Regions from separate parts of the Noviherbaspirillum album genome, predicted to be linked through region 1. Evidence: predicted binding sites of a transcription regulator. Region 1 holds the regulator's gene; each other region holds the start of a gene.
What was found. The regulator FNR, encoded in region 1, switches genes on or off when oxygen is low (the NO sensors DNR and NnrR bind a similar motif). The targets are predictions, from matches to a motif close to TTGATNNNNATCAA.
Positions count from the first base shown of each region.

Region 2: the regulator FNR is predicted to act here: its motif matches at 1,169-1,182, upstream of RY831_RS29365 (OmpW/AlkL family protein).
Region 3: the regulator FNR is predicted to act here: its motif matches at 1,779-1,792, upstream of RY831_RS28570 (universal stress protein).

Region 1 covers NZ_JAWIIV010000006.1:81,192-84,469, forward strand. Annotated here, with positions in the region: gene RY831_RS09300 (alpha-ketoacid dehydrogenase subunit beta) at 1-128, shown strand, start outside; gene RY831_RS09305 (hypothetical protein) at 167-643, shown strand; gene RY831_RS09310 (hypothetical protein) at 769-1,146, opposite strand; gene fnr (fumarate/nitrate reduction transcriptional regulator Fnr) at 1,607-2,368, shown strand; gene RY831_RS09320 (hypothetical protein) at 2,396-2,641, opposite strand; gene RY831_RS09325 (FixH family protein) at 2,886-3,278, opposite strand, start outside.
Region 2 covers NZ_JAWIIV010000047.1:36,490-39,767, reverse strand. Annotated here, with positions in the region: gene ettA (energy-dependent translational throttle protein EttA) at 1-1,012, opposite strand, end outside; gene RY831_RS29365 (OmpW/AlkL family protein) at 1,250-1,879, shown strand; gene RY831_RS29360 (potassium transporter Kup) at 2,066-3,278, shown strand, end outside.
Region 3 covers NZ_JAWIIV010000043.1:42,586-45,863, reverse strand. Annotated here, with positions in the region: gene RY831_RS28575 (IS5 family transposase) at 1-430, opposite strand, end outside; gene RY831_RS28570 (universal stress protein) at 745-1,590, opposite strand; partial or broken gene RY831_RS28565 (SDR family oxidoreductase) at 2,240-2,716, shown strand.

The sequences.
Region 1 (3,278 bases):
CGAGCTATCCGCTGGAACAGGCTTTCCTGCCGCAGCCGGGAGCCATTGCGGATGCCGCGCGCAGGCTGGCCGGGCGCGACCGCCTCGGCCCCCTGCATCTGACCGATTCGGCAGCACTCACAGTCTGAATATCTCCACCATTCCCAATACCCCGGAAGGAAACATCATGAACACCACAGCGTCCCTTACTGTCTCCAATGACCGCATCGATTCCGCCAGGCGCGGCGACGATGGTAACGGCGGCGATCGCGCCAGCGCGCCGCCCTTCTCGGCGGTCGGCATCATCTGGCTCAAGCTGGCTGTCGTATACCTGATCATCGGCGTCGGCATGGGCATCATGATGGGCGCCAGCCGCGACTTCACGATGCGGCCCGTCCATGCGCACGTCAACCTGCTCGGCTGGGCGACCATGGCCCTGGCCGGGCTGATCTACAGCGTGTTCCCGGCCGCAGGCCAGAGCAAGCTGGCGCGACTGCATTTCTGGCTCGCCAATCTCTCGCTGCCTGTCATGGCGGTTGCCCTAGGCATGGTCGTCACCGGGACGGCGGCCCTGGTGCCGGTGCTGGCCGCATCGGAGATCGTGGCTGCGCTCGGCATCCTGGTTTTCGCAGCGAACCTTTTCCTCAATCTGAAGGCTCGCTGATCAGCTGACACGCCTGGCGTTCGGCATTGGCTACTCTTCGCGGAAAGTCATGCGCGCACATGACTGCCAATGGCCTGCAACCAAGACCCGAAAAACGGCCTGTAACGACAGGCCGGCGAGCGGGCCTACGAAACCATGTTGTAAAGGAAATTGCCCGCCGAGAACAGCTCGTTGGCGGGAATACCTGAAAAATTGCCCTGTTTGAATAGTTTGGAAAAGGCGCTGAACGCCTCGTCCTCCATTCCCATGCCGTTTTTCAGAATATTAAGAAGCGCATCCGTCTTACCCTGTCCCAAGTCCTTCATCAGGTCTTTGAAACCATTGACCAAACCCTTATCCCCGTTTTTCCCGGTGAGGTTGTCCTTGTTGTGATCTTTCTTGAAGAAGTTGGCCGTAAGGTCCGCAATTTCTCCGCCATTCTTTTTCACGAAGGCGCTTGCCTGTGGAGCGGCGGCCAATCCCGCGCGTGTAATCCCTGCGAGTCCGAGCACTGGTAAAGCCATTTCTTTTCTCCTTGATTAATTCGGATTGATCAACGTCTGCTGCTAATAGGTGTTATGCCGAACCACCTTGTCAGTTCGGTTCATCCAGGATTTGGAACCCGATCCGGAGCCAGCATCCCGTCTGCGAATAACAAGGTGTTCATGCGCGCCACACTAGTAAGTGTTTTGCCGATCGTTCCAGTTCGGATTTATTTTACGGAGCAGCGAAAGAAGCATCCGGGCTCGCACAGATCATTCCCGCAACCGGGAATACATGAGGAGTTGGCCAGGCGACTGCCGGAAGCGCCAAGGATAGGCAAACGCCGGCAAACGCTGGCAAACCCTCCTGCGGCGCGAGGAATGCTTTAATATTTTTCAGTTGACGCGAGCGTTGGCACACCCCTTGCTACATGACTGCAAAACCGACCGGCAGCCGCGATGAAAATCCGATGCCGCTGCCAGACTCCAAGGAAACGCCGTCATGACACAAGCACAAGCCCTCGTCCGCCAGCCCGCCACATCCCGTTCGCGTGAAATCAGCGCACGCTGCTCCGCTTGCAGCATGCATCAGATCTGCCTGCCGATGGGCCTCGAGGAAAAGGATATGGACCGTCTCGACCAGATCATAGGCCGCCGCCGCAAGATCGCCCGTGACAGCCACCTGTACCGCGTCGGCGATCCGTTCACCAATCTGTATGCGATCCGTCTCGGTCACTTCAAGACGCACCAGGTCAACCCAAGCGGCGACCAGCAGGTGACCGGCTTCCAGATGGCTGGCGAACTGCTCGGCATGGATGCGATCAGCACGGAACGTCATCACTGCGACGCGATCGCGCTGGAAGACAGCGAGGTTTGCGAAATCCCGTTTTCGCGGCTGGAAGGCCTGTTCGGGGAAATGCCGCAGCTGCTGCACCACTTCCACCGGATGATGAGCCAGGAAATCACGCGCGAGCAAAGTGTCATGCTCCTGCTTGGCAACATGCGCGCCGAACAGCGCTTCGCCGCTTTCCTGACCAACCTGTCGTCTCGCTATTCGATCCGGGGCTACTCCTCGACCAGCTTCCAGCTGCGCATGACGCGTGAGGAAATTGGCAACTACCTGGGGCTGACGATTGAAAGCATCAGCCGCCTGCTCTCGAAATTCAAGAAGCGCGGCTGGATCAAGGTCAGCAACCGCGACCTCGAATTGCTCGAACCGGTAACGCTCAAGGCGGTCGCCGCAGGCACCCAGACCTGCGCCTGAAACGCGCCGCCGGCTCCTTCCGGACGGTTACAGCGGAACGCGCCGCCCTTTATCGTCGGGCACGTTGAGCAGATAGCAAGTCAGCATGCTTGCCAGGCTGCAGAATCCCCAGAAACAGAAGAATCCCAGGCTGTAGACGCCGAGCGGATTCAATTCGACATGCGCGCCGCCGATCGCGATGTCGCGGGGGTCGAATAGTGAAAAGAAAAAACCTTCGGCCACAATAGCGACCAGAAACGACGGCCACAGGACTGCCATGATCAGTCTTGCCATTGTCACCTCCTCATCTTGCCTGTCCATGAACGACGGACAGGCATTGTTTTCCATTAAAGCGGATTCGCTCTGGCAGCCTTGCGTGATACGTGAATTCCCGAATACGGGAATTCACGTGAAAACCGCTCGCAAAATCGGGAATGGCCCCATGCCTGCCTTCCAGCACTCCTTGCCCCTCCCGGCACCGCCAGCTATGCCAGCTATGCGAGGTGGCGCCAGATTTCGCCCCGCTACTTCCGAATGATCAATCCGTCCGGTCGGCGCTCAGCTCGACCGAGCGCTGCACCGGCCAGTCCCAGACGTCGTGCAGTCGCCAGTTGCGGCCCGCACCTTCCATCGATACCTGCCAGCGTGCGCGGTCAAGCATCGGCAGCGCAACGGCGAAGCTGCCTTCCGCATCCGGCTGCACCTGCAGCACAACGTCTTTCTGGGGCTGGGTCGAATGCACCAGCTTGATGGTCAGCGAGCTTCCGACGGGCTGGCCGAGGCTGCGCACGTTTCCGAGCAGCCGGCCCGAGGAAGCGTCATAGCGGATCGAGGCCCGCAGCTTCATGCTGGCGGCGACCCGGTCCCGGCTCAAGTCCTGGTTGATGGCCTTGCCTTGCTTGTAATAGTCGTCCACCACCAGCGCATCCTG
Region 2 (3,278 bases), on a different contig from region 1:
GCAGGCGGTCGCCGAAGGCCTTGGAAACGTTCTTGAACTCGATCACTTCATTGCCGAGGCGCTCGGCCACCGGGATGAAGATTTCCTGCGTTTCGTTGCGCTTCTGGTATTCGTGTTCCGACAGCTCGTTGAAGCGGGCCAGGCGCGCCTTGCTCTTGGCCTGGCGGCCCTTGGGATTCTGGCGCACCCATTCCAGTTCCTTCTGGATGGTTTTCTGGCGCGCCGATTCGGTCGCTTCTTCCTGCTTCAGCCGGGTTTCCTTCTGTTCCAGCCAGGAGCTGTAGTTGCCTTTCCACGGAATGCCGTGGCCGCGGTCGAGTTCCAGGATCCATTCGGCTGCGTTGTCGAGGAAGTAGCGGTCGTGGGTGATGCCGACCACGGTGCCGGGGAAGCGTTGCAGGAACTGCTCCAGCCAGTCCACCGATTCCGCGTCGAGGTGGTTGGTCGGCTCGTCGAGCAGCAGCATGTCGGGCTTGGACAGCAACAGCTTGCACAGCGCCACGCGGCGCTTTTCGCCGCCGGACAGCACGCCGATCTTTGCATCCCAGGGCGGCAGGCGCAGCGCATCAGCGGCGATTTCCAGCTGCTGGTCGAGATTGCCGCCGCCCGAAGTCGCAATGATCGCTTCCAGGCGCGCCTGCTCGGCGGCGAGCGCGTCGAAATCGGCGTCCGGCTCCGCATAGGCGGCGTAGACCGCATCCAGCTTGGACTGGGCCTCGGCGACTTCGCCCAGGCCGGATTCCACCGCCTGGCGCACCGTCTGTTCCGGGTCGAGCTGGGGTTCCTGCGGCAGGTAGCCGATGTTCAGGCCTGGCATCGGCATGGCATCACCAATGATGTCCTTGTCGATGCCGGCCATGATCTTGAGCAGCGTCGACTTGCCCGAACCGTTCAGGCCGAGCACGCCGATCTTGGCGCCCGGAAAGAAGGACAGGGATATGTCTTTGAGAATCTGGCGCTTGGGCGGGACGATCTTGCCCACCCGGTTCATGGTGTAGACGTATTGAGCCATAGAGGTATTCAGTAGCGGGTCTGCAAAAGAAGAGAGCTGCAAGGATAACCGATGCGCGCGGCAGTTGGAGGCGCACGCAAAATTTCGGTGCCTTTGCAGCGTGGATAAACGCTTTACCGGCACGTTTCTAAAAACCCTGCAGGAAGCATGGTTAATTTGACTTGGGTCAATCAATTTGTTGCTGCTCGTTACTAGACTGGCTGCGTCGTTCCGACATGCAACTTGAAGAGGCATCCCATGAAAAAAACAATTCTGGCCGCCGCGCTGGCGGCTTCGGCTTTTGGCTTGGTTTCTACGCAAGCATCGGCACAGCAGAGTCCCTGGCAGATCAGGGCGCGCGCTGTCCATATCGACACGGCCGGCAAGTCGGCTGCGGGCAGCGGCGCACTGGCCGGATTGCCAGCCGACGCCATTTCTGTCAGCAGCAAGACCATACCCGAAGTCGACATCAGCTATTTCTTCAATCCGAATCTGGCGGCGGAACTGATCCTCACCTATCCGCAAAAGCATGATGTCTCGGTATCCGGTCTCGGCAGGATCGGCAGCTTCAAGCACCTGCCGCCAACCCTGACGCTGCAATACCACTTCACGCCCGCTGCGCAGATAAGTCCCTACGTCGGCGCAGGCGTCAACTACACACGCATTTCGAGCGTCAAGCTGCTCAACGGCACGGCGGACCTGGAAAGCCACAGCTTCGGCCTGGCACTGCAGGCCGGCGTCGACTTCAGGATCGACAAGAACTGGTCCCTCAACTTCGATGTGAAGAAAGTGCAGATCCGCAGCGACGTGCTGGTTGGCGGAACCGCGGTCAGCAAGGTGAAGGTTGACCCGGTGTTGATCGGCGTGGGCCTCGGCTACCGTTTCTGACCGGATAACCGGCGCGGTTTCCCTGGCCCCGGCGTTACTTGCCGGGTGCATTTGGCCGGTCCATGACCGGCCTTTTTATCGAGCGGCCTTGATGCACCTGCACGGCCGCCGCAAAAAGCCCCTTGCAATTGGCATTCCCATATCCTATTGTGCAATGCATCAAAACAAAAAGCAGCGCACAACAACGTGTCACAACAAAACAAGAGCAGTCTTGCCGCACTGACTTTGGCGGCGGTTGGCATCGTCTACGGCGACATCGGCACCAGCCCGCTGTACACGATGAAGGAAGTCTTCTCGAAGGACCATGGCCTGCCGCTCAACCCGGCCAACCTGGTCGGGGTGGTTTCCCTGATCGTCTGGGGCCTCATCCTGATCGTCTCCCTCAAGTACGTCACCCTGATCCTGCGCGCCAATAACCGCGGCGAGGGCGGCATCATGGCGCTGATGGCCCTGGCGCTGTCTTCCGTCAGCAAGACTTCGCGCTTCTACTTCCCGCTGATGCTCATGGGCGTGTTCGGCGCCACGCTGTTCTACGGCGACAGCGTGATCACGCCGGCGATCTCGGTGCTGTCGGCGATCGAGGGGCTGGAAGTCGCCGCGCCCGGCCTCGAACCGTATGTAGTGCCTCTGACGGTGACGGTGCTGATCGCGCTGTATGCATTGCAGTCGCGCGGCACCGCCGGCATCGGCAGATGGTTCGGCCCGATCATGGTGGTCTGGTTCTCAGCGCTGGCCATCATGGGCATCGTCAATATCGTTGCCGCGCCGGCCATTCTCGCCGCGCTCAATCCCTGGCATGCGCTCGCCTTCATCGCCGACAACCGTTTCACCGCCTTTATCGCGCTGGGCGCCGTGGTGCTGGCCTTCACCGGTGCCGAAGCCCTGTATGCCGACATGGGCCACTTCGGCGCCAGGCCGATCCGCATGGCCTGGTTCCTGGTCGCCTTTCCGGCGTTGGCGCTCAATTACCTCGGCCAGGGCGCGCTGCTGCTCACGCATCCCGAGGCAGTCGACAATCCCTTTTACCAGCAGCTCGGCGCATGGAGCATCTACCCGTTGGTGGCGCTGTCGACCATGGCCACTGTCATCGCCTCGCAGGCCACCATCTCCGGCACCTTTTCCATGACCAAGCAGGCCATCGCGCTCGGCTTCCTGCCGCGCATGCGCATCGAACACACTTCGGCTAGCGAGATGGGGCAGATCTACATCCCGATGGTGAACTGGCTGCAGCTTGCCGTCGTGCTGCTGGCGGTGATCGGCTTCGGCTCCTCGTCCAACCTCGCCGCCGCCTACGGCATCGCGGTCACCGCCACCATGCTGGTCACCACGGTGCTGACTTTCTTCGTGATCCGCTTCCGCTGGCACTACCACCTGCTGCTGTGCTTCCTCGCCACCGGCT
Region 3 (3,278 bases), on a different contig from region 1:
AATGACCCAAGGTATCGACGGCCGCATGCACCTTCGATCCTTTGCGACGTGTTGCACCGTCATAACCGGCACGAGCACCACTTTCCGGTGTGGATTGAATCGTTCTGCTATCGAGAATAGTCGCCGTCAGTGCCGGGTCGCGTCCAGCAGCCAGGCGTAGTAGTGAACGCAGATCATGGGCAATCGATTCGAAGCAACCTGCCTTGATCCAGCGCTGTGTCTGTTGATACACGGTGTACCAGGGTGGAACGTCATGCGGCAACATACGCCATGGGGCACAGCTTCTTACCAGCCAGCGCAGGGCATTGAACACCTCACGCAATGAATGATCACGTTGCGCTGCGTCCAATGGCAGCAACGATAAACAAGGTGCAACGAAGTCCCATTCTTCGTCTTGCACGTCGCTTGGATAAGGTTTTCTGGCAGTCATGCCGCCATGGACTTGTTGCTATTTCATTAGTTCATAACAGGCTCTAGTCTTTGCGTTGTGCGAACATTCTGTTGGCAGGAATCGAAACGATGCATACGATCAAAAAGGGCAACTAGACTGCCTCGACAGGCAAGTCAAGTCCGTCGCCAATCAATTCTGTTCTTTAACCGCTTGAGCGACAACACTGCTCGCTTTCCCTCGCGCCGGCTTCCTTATTTCAATAGACCCTCATGCGTGCATCGAGCAGGAAAAGAGATGGACCGATTGTCTGGTGTCCGCATCGCGACACTGAGGTTGCAATCGCCCGGACCGGCTCAATGCGAGATCATCACCGGCACCGTCATCGACCGCAGCACGGTCCGGGTCGTCCCGCCCATGAGGACTTCGCGCAGGCGGGAGCGTCCGTAGCCACCCATGACAATCAATCCGGCCCCGAAGTCGGAGACGTGTGACAGCAGGGCATTGGCGACATCGATATCCTGCGTGGTTCGCTGACGTGAGACGTCGACATTGATTCCATGTCGTGCCAGGAAGGCAGCAATATCCGCGCCGGGTTCCTCGCCGTGTGCAAGCAGCGATATCTCCGCATCGTAAATCACGACTTGCACCAGGCGCGTGGCCCGCAGCAATGGAAGGGCGCCGTTCACTGCACGAGCCGCCGCGAGGCTGCCGTCCCATGCAATGACGGCCCGCTCGCCGAATTCCCGGCTATCGTTCGCGTATGGAACAATCAGTACGGGCCGGCCGCTGTTGAGCAGTGTGTATTCGGCGACGTCCTGGCGTTCTCCGGCTACGGTTTCGCTCGTATCCGATTGGCCGACAATGACGAGATCGCTGTAGCGCGCCTGCAGGCACATCGCTTCGCCTGCCTCGTCCTCGATGATCCGTTTTTCAAAGCTGCGCACCCCATTGCGGTCAGCGATTTGCTCGAAATCCGCAAGCGCCTGGTCCGCATGCTCCTTCATGTACGTCAGGCAGGCATCCAGCACCGGTGCCCCGCCGGGAAACATACCTTCGGAATACAGTACCGGCGGCAAGCCGATTGCTGCAACGCCAATCAGATGCGCGTCGTTTTCCGCGGCAACGCGTGCGGCCAGCGCAATGCGTTCCTTGGCATGGCGGGATGCGTTCACATGAACGGCGATCGTACGGTAAGACATGGCAGCGCTCCCAGGAGGTTGTAAGGAAAACGTGAATCAGCAGGTGTCGGAATGCAGGAATATGCTGGAATCCATTTGAATCCGGAGCGGACACAAAGCGCTTTCCAAGGCTCTTCTCGATGCGCCGTTCGCACCGTTTACTGATTGCCGATCGAAGCTCATGTTAGGAGCCGGCTCTCAATATTTGATTGATTCAAGTCAAAATGTCCCTATCCAGACATTCCTGATGCGAGGGTCTGGAACCGCCGGAATTTTCCGTCAGGATCAATTAAAGAGCGCCGTGTTCGCTTAACTTCACTCAACTTTGTGTACGCCGACACTCCGACATGTGCATCGGTAGCAAGCGACGATATGACGATGTCAACGTCAAGCATATGGGGATGCTCGGCGTTCGCACGCTGTTCCACGCCGGGCTTGTCAAGTCCCTGGCAATCAGGCGCTTCAGGACTGACAGACATATGTGCCCAGCGCCTCGCACAAGGACGGTGGCATGGCTGGTGGTTCCTTCTGCCCGGACGACAGGGCAGCAAGCCAGCTTTCCCAAGCCGGCCACCAGGAGTCTTCCTGCATTGGCGTGGTTCGATGCACGCTTCGGGATCCACATAGGCATCATTGGGAAAATGATGTGCGATCTGATATTGGCAATTGGGATGATTTGCATGGAGGCATGACGGATTGTTCCGCTGCGGGCTTCGCGATGGCGATGGATGTCTCTTGCCATTCCTTTATCCGGGTTGCCCGGCTGGCAGAACCATTGATGCGCCAGGGCGGGTGCCTGCTGACTGTCAGCTTCTATGGCTCGGAAAGGGTGGTGGAGCATTGCAACCTGATGGGACCGGTCAAGGCGGCGCTCGAAAGCACGACCCGGTATCTTGCCGCCGAGTTGGGTCCACGCGACATCCGTGTCCATTCGATATCGCCCGGACCGATGCGCACGCGGGCCGCCAGCGGTCTTGACCGTTTCGATGAATTGCTGGAGCGGGCTGCAGCGCAGGCGCCGCAGAAGCGCCTTGCAAGCCTTGACGACGTTGGCGCGCACGCGGCATATCTGGTTGGCGACGGCGCAAGAATGCTCTCAGGTACGGTGATACCGGTTGATGGAGGTCAGCACGTGATGGCGGGGTAGGTCTTCGTGCGCGGCAGGGCTCGACAAAGTCGATGACGCCATCCAAATGGATCGCATGTCATGCAATGCCGGCTTGTTGTACGCCAGATCACAATCTTCATAGATGTCGTTTGCTGGCCAATTGAGCATGGGATTGCCGGCATAGTTGACTGTATTACGTCGGCCACGGGGCGCTAGAGCGTTTTCGGCTTGACTGTACTGACGATGCCGGAACATTTGCCCGCAGTACTGCGTTGTGTCTCCTTGCCATGGCCCCGCCATGTCGCGTCACCACGCCTTGTCCTACGGTCAAATCTTCTCGGCCTCGCCTAGTCCGGTCAAGCCGAAAACGCTCTAGTGCGCCAAAGTACATCGTCTGCAGGTGCCTGGAATCTCCTGGCCGGGTTTTACCCATAGGCGATGCTTTCTTCCTTGGATAAGGGGCAATAGGTCCGATCGATCATCGTCGGCCTCAAGGCCAGGGCTACTGCGATCGTGAAAAGTCGGAACCTGTGAATGTCAGACGCAACTGCTTGTCGAACCGGGATGCAAAATTTCCGGCCATGACAAACCCTGGCCGCAC